2 regions of the Streptomyces sp. NBC_01341 genome follow, and region 2 is predicted to be linked to the other one. Evidence: riboswitches for the same ligand, from Rfam matches in the RefSeq annotation. Region 2 holds a riboswitch; the other holds the start of a gene.
The links. Region 2 has a riboswitch for S-adenosylmethionine ahead of thrC (threonine synthase). Riboswitches for the same ligand answer to the same signal wherever they lie in the genome.
Positions count from the first base shown of each region.

Region 1: linked by a shared signal. The riboswitch ahead of OG206_RS23845 (aminotransferase class V-fold PLP-dependent enzyme) and the one ahead of thrC (threonine synthase) in region 2 are both predicted to bind S-adenosylmethionine.

Region 1 covers NZ_CP108364.1:5,426,943-5,435,243, forward strand. Annotated here, with positions in the region: gene trpD (anthranilate phosphoribosyltransferase) at 22-1,086, shown strand; SAM riboswitch class IV at 1,184-1,301, shown strand; gene OG206_RS23845 (aminotransferase class V-fold PLP-dependent enzyme) at 1,475-2,854, shown strand; gene OG206_RS23850 (Lrp/AsnC family transcriptional regulator) at 2,926-3,207, opposite strand; gene OG206_RS23855 (rhomboid family intramembrane serine protease) at 3,204-3,956, opposite strand; gene OG206_RS23860 (hypothetical protein) at 4,133-4,375, shown strand; gene OG206_RS23865 (NYN domain-containing protein) at 4,413-5,774, shown strand; gene OG206_RS23870 (C40 family peptidase) at 6,066-7,091, shown strand; gene OG206_RS23875 (C40 family peptidase) at 7,329-8,301, shown strand, end outside.
Region 2 covers NZ_CP108364.1:3,365,906-3,374,206, reverse strand. Annotated here, with positions in the region: gene OG206_RS14720 (ABC transporter substrate-binding protein) at 1-695, shown strand, start outside; gene OG206_RS14715 (DUF3263 domain-containing protein) at 706-939, shown strand; gene OG206_RS14710 (DUF389 domain-containing protein) at 1,060-2,052, shown strand; gene otsB (trehalose-phosphatase) at 2,183-3,031, shown strand; gene OG206_RS14700 (alpha,alpha-trehalose-phosphate synthase (UDP-forming)) at 3,084-4,460, opposite strand; gene OG206_RS14695 (glucosyl-3-phosphoglycerate synthase) at 4,546-5,496, opposite strand; SAM riboswitch class I at 5,650-5,777, shown strand; gene thrC (threonine synthase) at 5,796-7,094, shown strand; gene OG206_RS14685 (MoaD/ThiS family protein) at 7,123-7,398, shown strand; gene OG206_RS14680 (cold-shock protein) at 7,866-8,072, shown strand.

The DNA of each region.
Region 1 (8,301 bases), 2.1 Mb from region 2:
GTGGACTCCCAGGAGCGGACCATGAACGTGGCGACCCAGGACGGCGGCGACGGCATGGCGGCCCGCACCTGGCCCGGCGTGCTGACCCCGCTTCTGCGGGGCGAGGACCTCGGCGCCGACGACACGGCGTGGGCCATGAACCGCATCATGAGCGGTGAGGCCACGGACGTGCAGATCGCCGGGTTCGCGGTCGCGCTGCGGGCCAAGGGCGAGACCGTCGACGAGGTCACCGGACTGGTCCGCGCCATGTACGAGCACGCCCACACCATCGAGGTGCCCGGCCGCACGGTCGACATCGTGGGGACCGGCGGCGACATGGCCAAGACGGTCAACATCTCCACCATGTCCGCGATCGTCGTCGCGGGGACGGGGGCCAAGGTCGTCAAGCACGGCAACCGGGCCTCCTCGTCGGCGAGCGGGGCCTCCGACGTGCTGGAGAAGCTCGGCGTCAACCTCGAACTCACCCCGCAGCGGGTCGTCTCCGTCGCGGAGGAGGCCGGCATCACCTTCTGCTTCGCCGTGAAGTTCCACCCCGCCCTGCGGCACGCGGCCAGGGCCCGCAAGGAGCTGGGGACCCAGACCACCTTCAACATCCTGGGCCCCCTCACGAACCCGGCCCGGGTGCGCTCCCAGGCCATCGGGGTCGCCGACCCGAAGATGGCGCCCATCGTGGCGGGTGTGCTGGCGGACCGGGGGAACTCCGCGCTCGTCTTCCGGGGCGACGACGGACTGGACGAGCTGACGACCACGGCGACCTCCAGGGTCTGGACCGTGCGCGACGGCACGGTCCGTGAGGAGCCCTTCGACCCACGCGACGTGGGTCTCGAACTCGTCCCCGTCGAGGCGCTGCGGGGCGCCGACGCGTCGTACAACGCCGATGTCGCCCGCCGGCTCCTCGACGGGGAGACCGGGCCCGTGCGTGAGGCCGTGCTCCTCAACTCCGCAGCCGCGCTGGTGGCGTTGGACCCGGGTGAGGGGACGCTCAACGAGCAGTTGGCGGCCGGGATCGCGCGGGCCGCGGAGTCCATCGACTCGGGCGGGGCCAAGCGCGCGCTGGAGCGCTGGGTGACCGCCAGCAACGCCTGAGAGCCTGTCGGGCACACGGTACGGTGTGAGCGGGGCGCAGTCCGGATCGCGGACTGCGCCCTTGCGCGTCGCCAGAGGTATGGCAAGATGCTGCGCAGGTCATGAGTGACAGCGACTACGGCCCCGGCCCGCTGTCCGGCAACCCTCCGTCCGTGGCGGGGTGCCCCGGGTGAAGACCAGGCCGCAGTCAGCGAGGTCTGCGGCAAGCGCGGACCCCTCGGCATCGCTGGATGCCACCCCTTGGGGTCCTGGTCCCAGGGAGCCTTCTGTGAGCAAGCGAATGCGATAGGGCGCGAAGCCCTCCTCCGCACACCCCTTTTCTCCTTCCTCTCCGCGCTGCCGCGTACCGCCGGCGCGAGATTTCGCCTGCCTCTCACGGGAGTTCGTCATGTCTGTCCCCACCGCTGCCGCCGACCAGACCATTTGTGCCCCGCTGCCTGTTCTGGGTGCCGATGTCACCGTTCCGCTCGTCACCGGTGGAGACGTCACGTACGCCGCCCTCGACTACGCCGCCAGCGCCCCGGCCCTCCAGCGGGTGTGGGACGACGTGGCCGCCTACGCTCCGTACTACGGAAGCGTCCACCGCGGTGCCGGATACCTCTCGCAGCTGTCCACCGACCTGTTCGAGACGAGCCGGACCACCGTCGCGGAGTTCCTGGGCTGCCGCGCCGACGACCAGGTGGTCTTCACCCGTTCGACGACCGACTCGCTCAACCTGCTGGCCGCCGCGCTGCCGGCCGGCTGCGAGGTGTTCGTGTTCGAGACCGAGCACCACGCCTCGCTGCTGCCCTGGCGGGACGCCCGGGTGACCTACCTCGACGCCCCGCGCACCCCGGACCAGGCCGTGGCCACGCTCGAGCGGGCCCTGGCCGGACGTGATCCCTACGGCCCGGCTCTGGTCTGCGTCACGGGCGCCTCCAACGTCACCGGCGAGCTGTGGCCGGTGAAGGAGCTGGCCGCGGCCGCCCACGCGCACGGGGCCCGGATCGTCCTCGACGCCGCCCAGCTGGCGCCCCACCACCCCGTCGACATCGCGGAACTGGACGCCGACTGGGTCGCTTTCTCGGGCCACAAGCTGTACGCCCCGTTCGGCTCCGGCGTGCTCGCCGGCCGGGCCGACTGGCTGCGGGACGCGGAACCGTACCTCGCCGGGGGCGGCGCCTCCCGCAAGGTGGCCCGGCGCACCGACGGGGGCGTGGACGTCGAGTGGCACACCACCGCGGCCCGCCACGAGGCCGGATCGCCCAACGTCATCGGCGTCTACTCCATCGCCGCCGCCTGCAAGGCCCTGACCGAGGCGGGCTTCGACCGGCTGGTCGAGCGGGAGCAGCAGCTCGTCACCCGGCTGCGGGAGGGGCTGGCCGGGGTCCCCGAGGTGAAGGTGCTCTCGCTGTTCGGCGACGCAGCCCCGAGGGTCGGCGTCATCTCCTTCGTGGTCGAGGGCTGGAACAGCTCGCACTTCGCCGCCGCGCTGTCCGCGGAGTACGGCATCGGGGTGCGCGACGGGCTGTTCTGCGCCCACCCGCTGGTGCGGACCCTGCTGGGCAGTGAGCCGCAGGACCCGGGCGAGTGCGGCGCGCCCGAGGCGGCGCCGGGGGAGAGGTCGCTCAACGCCATTCGGGTGAGTTTCGGGGCCGGGACGCCGGACGAGCACATCGAGCGGTTCCTGGGTGCGGTCCGGGAGCTCGTGACCTCGGGTGCCCGCTGGGCCTACCGCACCGAGGACGGCCGCTGCGTCCCGGACCGGGGTGCCTCCTCGCAGGTCTGAACCCGCTCCGCGAACGGCTCCGGCCGGGACGGGAGCTTCTCCTCGTCCCGGCCGGAGCCGTGCACCGCGTCTCAGGCGTCGAGGCCGATGGCGAACGCCGCCTCGAGGTCGTGCTGGGAGTAGGTCCGGAAGGCCACGTGGGTGTCGGTCGCCTCGACTCCGGGGATCTTGCTGATCCGGCCCGGGATGACGTCGGCGAGGTCGTCGTGCCTGGCGACCCGGACCATGGCGATCAGGTCGTACGTGCCGGTGACCGAGAAGACCTCGCTGACACTGTCCAGCGAGGCGATGGCCTCGGCGATCTCGGGGATCCGGTCCACGCTGGTTTTGATGAGAACGATCGCGGTGATCACGGCTGGCTTTCTCCCTCAGTGGCCGTGGCTGGTGGCTTCACTCTAGTACCACCCCGATAGCGGCCCCAGGCGTAGAGGAACCCCGCGGCGAAGCCCGCCACATGGGCCAGGTAGGCCACTCCCGGACCGCTTCCCGCGCCCTGGGCCGCGAGCCACTGGAGCACGAACCAGAAGACGAGCACGATCCACGCGGGAAAGCGCAGCGGCAGGAAGAAGAGGAACGGGAAGAGGCTGGTGACGCGCGCCCGGGGGAAGAGGTAGAGGAAGGCGCCGAGCACCGCTGAGATCGCCCCCGACGCCCCGACCAGGGTCTGATCCGAGCCCGCGTGCACGACCGCGTAGGCCACCAGCGCGAAGTAGCCGCACGCGACGTAGAAGAAGACGAACTCGGTCCGTCCCATGCGTTCCTCGGCCATGGCGCCGAACACGTAGAGGAAGAGCATGTTGCCGAGCAGGTGCAGCCAGCTGCCGTGGACGAAGAGCGCGGTCAGGGGCGTCAGTGCCGCGTGGGCGGAGCCGTCCAGCAGCTCGCTGGGGATCACGCCCCACCGCTCGAAGTACCCGGCCTGCGCGGCGAGGAGTGCGTCGCCCTCGCCGTGGGTGGGGTTGAACCCGGAGAGCGGGCTGATGAGGAACACCGCACAGCAGAGCGCCATCAGCCCGTACGTGACCGGGGCGCCGCCCGCGCCGGCCGCCGCACCGAGCTCCCGGGCCCGCTTCCGCCAGTCGCCTTCCCGCAGATCGATCACGTACAGAGCATGACGCACACGGTGAGAACGGGACAGACCGCCTCGCCGTGCCGGTGGGTATGCGCGAGGCCGTAGGGTTGCCGCAGGACATCCGCAGGACATCCGCAGTTCGACGGCGCACCGCGAGATCGAAGACCTGGGCACGCACGAGAGACTCGACGAAAGAGGACTCAACGATGACGACGGTTCCCCAGCCGACGGACGCGACCCGCTGGCGCTGCACGCTCTGCGGCAATCTCACCCGTTTCGACGTGACGCGCTCCTCGAAGGTCGTGGAGTACGTCCATCTCGACCTGGCCGGGGAGTCGAGTGTCGAGGAGCGGGAGGTGGTCAGTGAGACCATCGAGTCCGTGCGCTGCCGCTGGTGCAACGCGGTGGACCAGATCGAACTGGTCGACAGGCCGGGCGCCGACTCCTGACGGGGTCGTGCGGACCTACATATTGGGGTGATGGATGGTGGAGCAGCCGACAGGCGGCGCCGGACCGGCCGACGCGGCCGACGGCACCGCGGAGTCGCTCGACCGTCCGCTGCCCGAGGGCGTACGCCGCAGGGTGGTGGCGCTGGTCTCGGACGCCTTCGGCGGTCTGACGGTCGGCGAACTCCCCGCCCAGCTGAGGCAGTACGCCCGATTCACGCCGAGCAGGCGCGCCAAGTTCGCGGGCAACGCGATGGCGGCCGCCCTGGAGAGCGACCCGGCGTTCAGGCGGCGCATCGGCGAGCGGATCGGCCAGACCCAGACGGAGCTCGCCGACGCGCTGAAGTCCGGCGCGCCGCCCGCCGCCGCGGACCCGGTCGACGTGGCCGCCGCCGCGTACGTGCTGCGGCCGGCCGGCTGGGTCAAGCTGGTCGCGGCCGCGGGTGAGGAGGTCCAGCGGGCACACGCCGAGCGGGCCGACGAGGAGACCCGGCGCGAGCTGGAGCGGCTGCGCGAGGAACTCGACCGCGCCCGCGGCCAGACCAGGGCCGACACCGAGCGGCTGCGTACGGACCTGGACGCGTCCCGCAGGGAGAACGACTCCCTTCACCGCAAGCTCCGCAGCGCGCTCAGTGAGGTGAAGCGCGGGGAGGCCGCCCTGCGCAAGCTCGCCGCGGAGACGGAGACCGTGCGCGCCGAGACCGCCGCCCAGGTGTCGGGGGCGGAGAGCGAGACCCGGCGCCTCAAGGCACGGCTCGCCGAGGCGGAGGCCTCGGCCGAGGCGGGCCGCAGGGCCGCCAGGGAGGGCCGGTCGGTCGAGGACATGCGGCTGCGGCTGCTCCTGGACACCGTGCTGGAGGCCGCCCAGGGGCTGCGCCGCGAACTGGCCCTGCCTCCCTCGTCGATCCGCCCCGCCGACGGGGTCGAGGCGGTGGAGCCGGGCCGTATGTCCCCCAAGGACATTGCGGCCAGGGCGCTTTCGGAGACGGATCCGGCCCTGCTCGATCAGCTGCTTGCCCTTCCCCAGGCGCATCTCATCGTCGACGGCTACAACGTCACGAAGACCGGCTATCCCCAGATGCCCCTGGAGAAGCAGCGGTTGCGTCTTCTCGGCGGGCTCTCCGTCCTGGCGGCGCAGACCGGCGCCGAGATGACCTGTGTCTTCGACGGCGCCGAGCTGGCCGTCCCGGTCCTGCTGGCGCCACCGCGCGGCGTGCGAGTGCTGTTCAGCAAGGCGGGGGTGACCGCGGACGAGCTGATCAGGCAACTCGCCCGCGCGGAACCGCCGGGGAGGCCCGTCGTCGTGGTCTCCACCGACCGCGAAGTGGCCGACGGGGTCGCGAAGGCCGGTGCGAGACCGGTGGCGTCCGCCTTGCTCCTGAAGCGCCTTTCGCGCGTCTAGGGTGTCTTGAGTGGATTGGGCGACTTGCCGGATTTTGCGGAACGTACCGTCAAGTCATCGCTACACGCAGTGTGATGAAAGTAAAGAAGTGCCTGGTGTGGCGAGATTTTTCTTGTGAGGATTTGAACTGATCACAAGATGGTCACTAGGGTCAGGCCTCGAACCTTCGCACGGTTGATCGCCCACCAGGGGTGACGGCGAAGGAACCGCCGATTCCGTGATGTGCACGGAGCCGGGGATTCCGTCCCCCACAGCCCGGTAGGCGGCTCGAGGAAGAAGGAGCTCGCCTTCGTGGCGTCCCACCGTCGTCCCAAGCAGCCGAGCCGCACCCGCGTGACCGTGCTCACCGCGACCGCCGCCGCAGCTGTGGCCCTGACGTCCCAGGCCGCGCACGCCGACCCCAAGCCGACCAAGAGCGAGGTCAAGGCGAAGGTCGACAAGCTCTACCACGAGGCCGAGGAGGCCACGGAGAAGGCGAACGGCGCCAAGGAGCAGCAGGACAAGCTCAAGAAGCAGGCCGACGCCCTCCAGGACAAGGTCGCCCGCGGTCAGGACGAGCTGAACACCCTGCGCGGCGAACTCGGTTCGCTGGCCACGGCGCAGTACCGCTCCGGCGGCCTCGACCCCTCGGTCCAGCTGCTGCTCTCCTCGGACCCGGACAGCTTCCTCGACCAGGCATCCGCGCTCGACCAGCTGACGGCCAAGCAGGCCGAGTCGCTGCAGAAGATCCAGGCGAAGCAGCGCACTCTCGCGCAGCAGCGCAAGGAGGCGCAGGCCAAGCTCGCCGACCTCGACGACGTCCGCACCTCGCTGAACGAGAACAAGAAGAAGTACCAGGGCAAGCTCGCCGACGCGCAGAAGCTGCTCAACACCCTCACGGCCGCCGAGCGCGCGAAGATGGCCGCCGACGAGCAGCGTGCCAGCCGCGCGGCCGGTGACCGGGTCGACCTCGGCAACGAGGTTCCCGCGTCCGCCCGCGGCGCCGCCGCCCTCAGCGCGGCCGCCACGCAGCAGGGCAAGCCGTACGTCTCGGGCGGCACCGGCCCGAACTCGTTCGACTGCTCGGGTCTGACCCAGTGGGCCTACGCCCAGGCCGGCGTCCAGATCACCCGCACCACGTACACCCAGATCAACGACGGTGTCCGGATCGGCCGAAGCGCCCTGAAGCCGGGCGACCTGGTCTTCTTCAACAACACCTCGCACGTCGGCCTCTACGCCGGCAACAACCAGATCCTGCACGCCCCGAAGCCCGGCGCCGTGGTCCGCTACGAGTCGATGGACTACATGGGCACCTTCCAGTTCGGCGTCCGCGTCTGACGCCCGAACGGGCGAATCGCGGCACCCCCCGACGGCACCCCGCCCCACCGGAGACCACAGGTCACCGGTGGGGCGCCGTCGTTCCCGCACTCCCGTACCCCCGGCGTGGCCTTTGGTCAGGCCGTAGCCGTCCGATTACTGTCTGCGCTGCCGTGCAGCTCCCGTGCGTCGGTCCGCCCGCCCCGGGCGGCAGGGGCTGCGCACGTCTGCGAACAGCGGAAGGGAGTGCGGCTTCCTGTGGTGTCGCATCGCCGCCCCACCCGGCCCGGTCTCAACCGTGGCGTCCGGGCCACCGTCCTGTCGGCCGCCGCGGCCACCGCCGCCGCCACCCTGGGCACCGCCCCGGCGAGCGCCGGGCCGCAGGACTCCCACGAGACGGCGAAGGCCACCGTGGACCGCCTGTACGGGGAGGCCGAGCGGGCCACCGAGCGCTTCAACGCGGCCCGCGAGAGCCTCGGCCGGCTGCGCGGCCGGATCGACACGGCCCAGGACTCCGCCGCCCGCACGCAGGAGGAGATCAACCGGCTGCGGGCCTCCCTCGGCTCGATGGCGGGCGCGCAGTACCGGTCGGGCGGTATCGACCCCTCGGTCGCGCTGCTGCTCTCCTCGGACCCCGACACCTTCCTCGACCGGGCGGCCGCCCTCGACCGGGCCGGCGAGCGCAGTGCCGTGACCCTCCACAAGCTCCGCCGCGCCCAGCGCAAGATCGAACAGACCCGCGCGGAGGCCGCCGGAGCCCTGGCCGCCATGGAACGCGACCGGGCGGCCGTGGCCCGCCACAAGCGCACGGTGGAGGACAAGCTGGCCCGCGCCCGGCAGCTCCTGGGCGCCCTGCCCGCCGCGGACCGTGACGAGCTGGGCCGCTCCTCACGCTCCGGCCCCCACGGCGGCCTCTCCGCCGTCGCGGCGTCGGCCCGCGGCGCCGCGGCCCTCATGGCGGCGCGGCAGGCCCTGGGGCGCCCGTACGTGTGGGGTGCCAACGGGCCCGAGGGGTTCGACTGCTCAGGCCTCATGCAGTGGGCCTACGCCCAGGCCGGGGTGGGCCTGCCCAGGACCTCGCAGGCGCAGCGGTACGCGGGCCGCATGGTGCCCCTCGCGCAGGCCCGGCCCGGCGACCTGGTCGCCTACCGCGCGGACGCCAGTCATATCGGCATGTACGCCGGCGGCGGCCAGGTCATCCACGCGCCGTATCCCGGCGCCCCGGTCCGCT
Region 2 (8,301 bases):
TGCCCCTCGGCGAGGAGGAGTCCCAGGCCGAGACCCTGATGTGGCTCCTCAGCGGGGGCGGCGGGTACACCGACGAGGTCGGCAACTACGACATCGACTCCCCGGCGAACATAGCCACCTTCAAGTGGCTGAAGGCCAACCTCGTCGACAAGGGCCTCACCGGCCCCGTATCGCCCGGCAAGCTGGACAGGGCGCAGGCCTTCGAAGCCTTCACCAAGGGCGATGTGGGCATGCTCAACGGCCACCCGACGCTCATGCAGGAGGCCGAGAAGAAGGGCGTCGACGTCGGTATGGTCCCGCTCCCGGGTGCCGACGGGCCCACCGAGGGCTCGATGGGCGTGGCCGACTGGATGATGGGCTTCAAGGAGCACGGCAACCGGGTGGCGATAGGGAAGTTCCTCAACTTCGCCTACGAGGACGAGAACGTGCTCTCGTTCGCGGACCAGTACGACCTGCTGCCCGTCACCGGCTCGGCCTCCGAGGTGATGGAGGCCGACGACAAGCACAAGCCGCTCCGCGCGTTCCTGGAAGCGCTGCCCAACTCGCAGCTGCCCCCCTTCGGCAAGACGTCCTGGGCGAAGGCCAGCGAGACGATCAAGAAGAAGATCGGCACCGCGGTCGAGCCCGGCGCCAATCCGGAGACCGTGCTCGTGGACATCGCGACCCAGGCCCGGCAGGCGGAGAGCACGGAGTAGGTTGGCCGACATGACCGCCGACCCGCTCTCCGACCAGGCGCGCGCGGTGCTGGCCATGGAGCGCCGCTCCTGGCCCGGCCCCGGGGCGAAGGAACGGGCGATCCGCGAAGAGCTCGACATGTCTCCGGTCCGCTACTACCAGCTGCTCAACGCGCTCCTGGACGACCGTCGCGCGCTCGCGGAGGACCCGGTGACGGTCAACCGGCTCAGGCGGGTCCGCGACGCGAGGCGCGGTCGCCGCTGATCGGCCCTCGGGGGCGGGGCCACCGGCACCGGACGTCCCTGCGGGATCCCGGGCGGTGCCCGGGCCGCGCCCGCCGTGTCCTGTCACGGCCGGATCATCCCGCCGTGATACTTGGAGGGCATGCTCAGCACCCTCCGTGCCCGTGTCCTCCCCGCCGCCCAGCGCCGCTCGCTGGACGAACTGGCGCAGGACCTGGACCTGTCCAGCGGGGACACCGGCGCCAAGCACTCGGCCTTCTGGACGATGCTCGTGCTGTCGGCGGTCATCGCGGCCGGCGGAGTGCTCACGGACTCGACGGCCACCGTGATCGGGGCGATGATCATCGCCCCGCTGTCCACACCGATCATGGGCATCGCGCTGGGCTCGGTGCAGCGGCGCAGGACCGGATCCGCCCTGGTCGTCCTCCTCGCCGGCCTGCTGGTGATCGCGGTCGGGGCGTTGATGTCACAGGTACTCCCCGGTGACTACGACCTGCTGTCCAACAGTCAGATCGCGGGCCGTACGTCGCCCGACCTGATGGACCTGATCGCCGCCCTGGCCACCGGCCTCGCGGGTGCGGTGGCACTGGCCCGGCGCGATGTCGGCGCCGTGCTGCCCGGTGTCGCGATCGCCATCTCCCTCGTACCGCCCCTGGTGGTGGTCGGGGTGTGCCTCGGGAGTCTGGCGGGATGGCCGGCACTGGGCGCCCTGGTCCTGTTCGTGTCCAACCTCTTCGCCTTGGTGTTCGGAGGCATGGTGGTCTTCGCCACCCTCGGTCACAGCCCTCTGCGGCGCGGGGCGCCGGGGCGGCCCGCCCGCTCGGCCTACGCCGCCATGGCCGCGCTGTTCGTGGCCGTGTTCGTGCCGCTGGCCGCCAACACCGCGCTCACGCTCGTGCTCGAGGTCTGGACGGGCCGGGTCGAGGACGCCGCGAGACAGTGGCTGGCCGATGATCCCGGAGCATCCGTCACGGGCGTGGACGCGGTGTCCAGGACGCTGCACGTCCACGTGCGTGTTCCCGGCGACCTGCCACCGGTGGAGGGCCTGCTCGACCTGATCGAGGGACAGGTCCCGGACGGCGTACCGGTCGTGGTGGACGCGACACGCGGCGTACGGGTCGAGCTGCGTCGTTGAGATGCACCCCGGCGGCGCGTCCGAGCTCCCGGCGGGTGGTCCGTCGCGCAGCCGCTCCCGACGCTTCCCCGCGCGGGCGGCCCCGAGGGGGGCCGCGCGGCCGGGGGGCCCGCCCGCTACGCTCGGCCGCATGGGCAATCAGGACCACCCCCTCCCGACCCCCTCCACCCCGGCCGGCCGTGACGGTCTCGCCGCGCTGCTGGCCCGGCCCGGACGTGCCGTGATCGCGCTCGACTTCGACGGCACGCTCGCCGACATCGTCCCGGACCCCGAGCGGTCCCGCGCCCACCCTGACGTCGTCCCTGCCCTGTCGGCGCTGGCGCCGCGGGTCGCCGCCGTCGCGGTGATCACCGGGCGTCCGGCCGGCACGGCGGTGCGCCTCGGCGGCTTCGCCGGGGCGCCCGGCCTGGACCACCTCGTCGTGCTCGGGCACTACGGTGCCGAACGCTGGGACGCCGTCAGCGGCAGCGTCCACGCACCACCCCCGGACCCCGGCGTCGAGGCCGTGCGCGCGGAACTTCCCCGGGTGATCGAGGAGGCCGGGGCGGGCGACGGCACCTGGATCGAGGAGAAGGGTCGTGCGGTCGCCGTGCACACCCGCCGCGCCGCCGACCCACAGGCCTCCTTCGAGGCGCTGCGGGCGCCCCTGAACAGCCTCGCGGCCCGTCACGGCCTGATCGTCGAACCCGGCCGCCTCGTCCTGGAACTGCGCCCCGCGGGCATGGACAAGGGCGTGGCGCTGGAGGAGTTCGTACGCGAGACGGGGGCGGAGACCGTCCTCTACGCGGGCGACGACCTGGGCGACCTCGCCGCCTACGCCGCCGTGGAGAAGCTGAGGGCCCGGGGCACCCAGGGCCTGCTGGTGTGCAGCGGCTCGGGGGTGCCCGAACTCGCGGAGCGCGCCGACTTGTTGCTGCCGGGCCCGGCAGCGGTGGCCGGCCTGCTGCGATCACTGGCCGGACAGGTCGCCGAGGGCTGACTCCGCCGGCTCCGCGACGAGGGCCGGGCCGGCGGGCCCGGCCCTCCGGCGGTCAGGCCCGCAGCGCTTCCAGCTGGTCCAGGAACCACTGCTGCGGCGGCAGCGCGGTCGCCGCGGCGGCGAGGCGCTTCGAGCGCGCCGACCGCTCGCCGGACTCCATCGTCAGCGCCTCGTGCAGCGCCCGCGCCGTGGACGACACGTCGTACGGGTTGACCACGATCGCGTCCTCGCCCAGTTCCTCGTAGGCGCCCGCCTCCCGGGAGAGCACCAGCGCGCAGCCGTCGTCGGAGACGACGGGGACCTCCTTGGCGACCAGGTTCATGCCGTCGCGGATCGGGTTGACGAGGGCGACGTCGGCCAGCCGGTACGCGGCGAGTGAGCGGGCGAAGTCGTCGTCGACGTGGAGCAGGACCGGGGTCCAGCCCTCCGTGCCGAAGTCCGCGTTGATGGTGTCGGCGACCCGCTGGACCTCGGCCGTGTACTCCCGGTACACCGTGAGGTCCTGCCGGGAGGGGTAGGCGAAGGCGACGTGCACCACGCGCTCGCGCCACTCGGGGCGCTCCTCCAGCAGTGCACGGTATGCATGCAGCCCGCGGACGATGTTCTTGGAGAGCTCGGTGCGGTCCACGCGCACGATCGTGCGCCGGCCGGCGCCCACCTGCTCCCGCAGCGTCTCCATGCGCTCGTCCACGTCCGCCTCACGGGAGCGGCGGCGCAGGAAGTCCGCGTCGGCCCCGAGCCCGTGCACCCCGATCCGGGTGTGTCCGGTGCCACCGAGGATCTCCGTGCAGCAGCCGATGAAGGCGTCCGCCCAGCGCCGCGTCAGGAACGCGGCGCGGTCGGCCCCGAGGATGCCGTTGAGGAGCTGCTCGCCGATGTCGTCGGGCAGCAGGCGGAAGTAGTCGACGGGCGCCCATGGGGTGTGGGAGAAGTGCCCGATCCGCAGGTCGGGGCGCAGCTCGCGGAGCATTCCGGGGACCAGAGAGAGGTGGTAGTCCTGCACGAGGACCGCCGCGCCCTCGCCCGCCTCCTCGGCCAGGGCCTGGGCGAAGGCCCGGTTGTACGCCTCGTAGGAGGCCCACTGCCGGCGGAACTCCGCGTCGAAGACGGGCTCCACCGGCGTCTGGTAGATCATGTGGTGGACGAACCAGAGCACGGAGTTCGCGACGCCGTTGTACGCGTCCTCGTGGACCCCGGCGTCGATGTCGAGCATGCGCACGCCGGGCTCGGACACGCCCCTGCGGACCGCTTCCCGGTCGCCGTCGCTGAGAGCGGCGCACACCCACAGTTTGTCGTCGACGGCGCTGAGGCCGGAGACGAGCCCGCCGCCACCGCGCTTCGAGTCGAGCGTGCCGTCCTCCCGCTCGGCGTACGACACCGGGCCGCGGTTGGACGCGACGAGGACCTGGGCAGCGTGCTCGGAGACCATGTACCCGAACCTAGCCCGTGAGGGAAGGTGCCAAACGTGAGGGACGGCTGGAGATCCGGAGTGGAGAGCCGGTGGCCCGAAACCGCTACGCGGCGTCGCGGGACGCGTACTCCGCGATCTCCCGCATCGGCGGCCGCTCCTCCGTGTCCACCGCGTGGGTGCGCGGCACGAACCCGTCGGGTCCCCGCTCGAACTGCGTGATCTCGGGCCGTACGAGCGGGCCCCGGGACAGCCTCAGCTGTGCGGTCCGGTAGATCGCCGCCGCCATCCGGCCGAGCGCCTGACCGTCCTGGTGGCGGTGTTTGCGTACGCCGACGTCGACCTGGGCGAGCGCGTCCAGGCCCACGGTGTGCAGCGCGTCGATCAGCAGGCCCAGCTCCACTCCGTAGCCGACCGGGAAGGGGAGCCGCTCCAGCAGGGAGCGGCGCACCGCGTATTCGCCGCCCAGCGGCTGCACGAATCCGGCCAGCCGGGGCCAGTGGAGGTTGAGCAGCGGGCGGGCCACCAGCTCGGTCACGCGTCCGCCCTGGCCCGCGGCCTCGCCCAGCGGCCTGTCGTACATCGCCTTGACGAACTGCACCGAGGGGTCGGTCAGCAGGGGGCCGACGATTCCGGACACGAAGTCGGCGGAGAAGTCCCTGAGGTCGGCGTCGACGAAGCAGACGATGTCGCCGTGCGTCACCAGCAGCGACCGCCAGAGGACCTCGCCCTTGCCGGGCAGGGCGGGGATCCGGGGGAGGACGGAGTCCCGGTGCACGACCCGGGCGCCCGCCCGCCGCGCGACCTCGGCCGTGGCGTCGGTGGAACCGGAGTCGATGACCACCAGCTCGTCGACGAGCCGGACCTTCTCCATCAGCTCGCGCCGGATCTCCGCGACGATCGTGCCGACCGTCGCCTCCTCGTTCAGCGCGGGCAGGACGACGCTCACGCGCGCACCGCGCGGATCCCTCGCCCGCGCGGCCGTGAGGCGGTCGAGCGGGCGGTCGTCGGCCGACCAGGAACGCCTGGTCAGCCAGCGTTCCACCTCTTCCAGCACGGTCGATACTCCCTGTGTGTGATCCATCTCGCGGTTCGGACGACTCATCCGATCGTCCGGCCCTTCGGTTACAGTCTTGAACAACGCGGACGACCCTCGCATGTCGGGGTCGGTCCACGGACAAACGCCCGGATCGATGGTCCGGTGCCATAGCGCTCATCCAGAGGGACTGAGGGAACGGCCCGTTGAAGTCCCGGCAACCCTCCTGCCGACCGCGAGGTCACGGTGGGGAAGGTGCCAATTCCGTCTTGTGGCGAAATACGTCGCAAGGAAGATGAGGAGAAAGGGCCTCCGCCATCATGGCCGTGCAGACAGTTGCAGCCAACACCGATTCTTCCGCCGTGGATCTCGGTCCCGCCGCGGCGCTTTCCTGCCGCGAATGCGGCGAGCGTTTCGAACTCGGCCCCCTTTTCGCCTGCGCGTCCTGTTTCGGGCCGCTCGAAGTGGCGTACGACCTGCCGAGCGGCTCCCCCGAAGAGCTGAAGAAGCGCATCGCCGAGGGACCGGACAACATCTGGCGTTACGCGCCGCTGCTCCCCGTCCCCGCCGATGTCGCGGACAAGCCCAACATCAACCCCGGTTTCACGAAGCTGGTCAAGGCCGACAACCTCGCCCGCGAGCTGGGCGTGACCGGCGGCCTGTACGTCAAGGACGACTCCGGCAACCCGACGCACTCCTTCAAGGACCGTGTCGTCGCCATCGCCGTCGAGGCCGCCCGCGCCTTCGGGTTCACCACGCTCTCCTGCTCCTCCACCGGCAACCTCGCCGGTGCGGTCGGTGCCGCCGCGGCCCGCGCCGGCTTCCGCTCGTGCGTGTTCATCCCGCACGACCTGGAGCAGGGCAAGGTCGTCATGGCCGCGGTGTACGGCGGCGAACTGGTCGGCATCGAGGGCAACTACGACGACGTCAACCGCTTCTGCTCGGAGCTCATCGGCGACCCGCTCGGCGAGGGCTGGGGCTTCGTCAACGTCAACCTGCGGCCGTACTACGGCGAGGGGTCCAAGACCCTTGCGTACGAGATCTGCGAGCAGCTGGGCTGGCGGCTGCCCGACCAGCTCGTCATCCCCATCGCGTCCGGTTCGCAGCTCACGAAGATCGACAAGGGGCTCCAGGAGCTGATCAAGCTCGGCCTCGTCGAGGACAAGCCGTACAAGATCTTCGGCGCTCAGGCCGAGGGCTGCTCCCCGGTCTCCACCGCCTTCAAGGCCGGCCACGACGTGGTGAGGCCGCAGAAGCCGAAGACCATCGCGAAGTCCCTGGCGATCGGGAACCCGGCCGACGGCCCGTACGTGCTGGACATCGCCCGCCGCACCGGCGGTGCGGTGGAGGACGTCGACGACGAGCAGATCGTCGACGCCATCAAGCTGCTGGCCCGCACCGAGGGCATCTTCGCGGAGACCGCGGGCGGTGTGACGGTCGGCGTGACGAAGAAGCTGATCGAGGCCGGTCTGCTGGACCCGGCCCTGACCACCGTCGTCCTGAACACCGGGGACGGACTGAAGACGCTGGACGCGGTCGCCCCGACGACCGGCCTGTCGGCGACGATCCGGCCCAGCCTGGACGCGTTCCGCGACGCGGGCCTCGCCGCCGCCAACTGACCACCCGAGACCCGAAGGAAGGCACGACATGAGCGTCAAGGTCCGTATCCCCACCATCCTCCGCACCTACACGGGCGGTCAGGCCGAGGTCCCGGCCGAGGGCGCGATCCTCTCCGAAGTCATCGCGTCGCTGGAGCAGAACCACCCGGGCATCGGTGCCCGCGTCCTGGACGACCAGGGCAAGCTGCGCCGTTTCGTCAACGTGTACGTCAACGACGACGACGTGCGCTTCGAGGGCGGCCTGGACGCGGTGACGCCGGACGGCGCCGGCGTCTCGATCATCCCGGCCGTCGCCGGAGGCTGATCCCCGGCACGGTGCGCGGACCGGGGAGTGACGGCCCCCGGCCGTGCGTCCGGAGACTTCGCAGCGTGACCACGATGGCCCTCTCCGCAAGAGAAGCGGAGGGGGCCATTCTGCATGGTTGAGCGGGGTACAGTTGGGGAAGTCCCCGCCGCTGCCCGTGCCGCCCGCATATGAGAATGCGCCCGGCCACGACAAGAAGCAGCCAAAGTACGTGAACCTCTTGAGGCGTAAGTGGCCTTTGTCAGGCCCGACTTGCCCTGGAATCCTCCCGATCGTCCCTATCCGGGTGTTCCCGCATGCCCAGAATTCTCGTCCGATTGACCTGTTGCAGAGGGCAGTTGGGCAGATACATTCGGCCGCGGTCGACGCGTTCCGGCGCACGCCACCCTCTCCTGTCGGAGGGTGAGTTCTGACCCGGGCCCGCGAAGTGCGGTCTCGTGCAAGGGCCAGTAATAGGGGAGTTGGGCATGGCTCAGGGCACCGTCAAGTGGTTCAACGCGGAGAAGGGGTACGGCTTCATCGCGGTCGACGGTGGTGCGGATGTTTTCGTCCACTACAGCGCGATCCAGATGGACGGGTACCGCACCCTCGAAGAGGGTCAGCGAGTTGAATTCGAGATCTCGCAGGGCCAGAAGGGGCCGCAGGCGGACATGGTCAAGCTCGCCGTCGGCTGAGTTCGGCGCGGTCGGCCAACGACACCACTCACGCGCGTAGGGCCCGTTCCTCCACAGGGGGACGGGCCCTACGTGCGCCCGCGTGCGCCCCGGCCGGGGCGCGCCCCTCAGCGAGCCCCGGCCTGAGGCGCTTGCACTCGAGGGGGTCGAGTGCTAATCATTGGCGTTAGCACTCTCCAGGTGAGAGTGACAGAAACTTGGACCGGGCCGGTGAGGCCCGCAGGCTCAG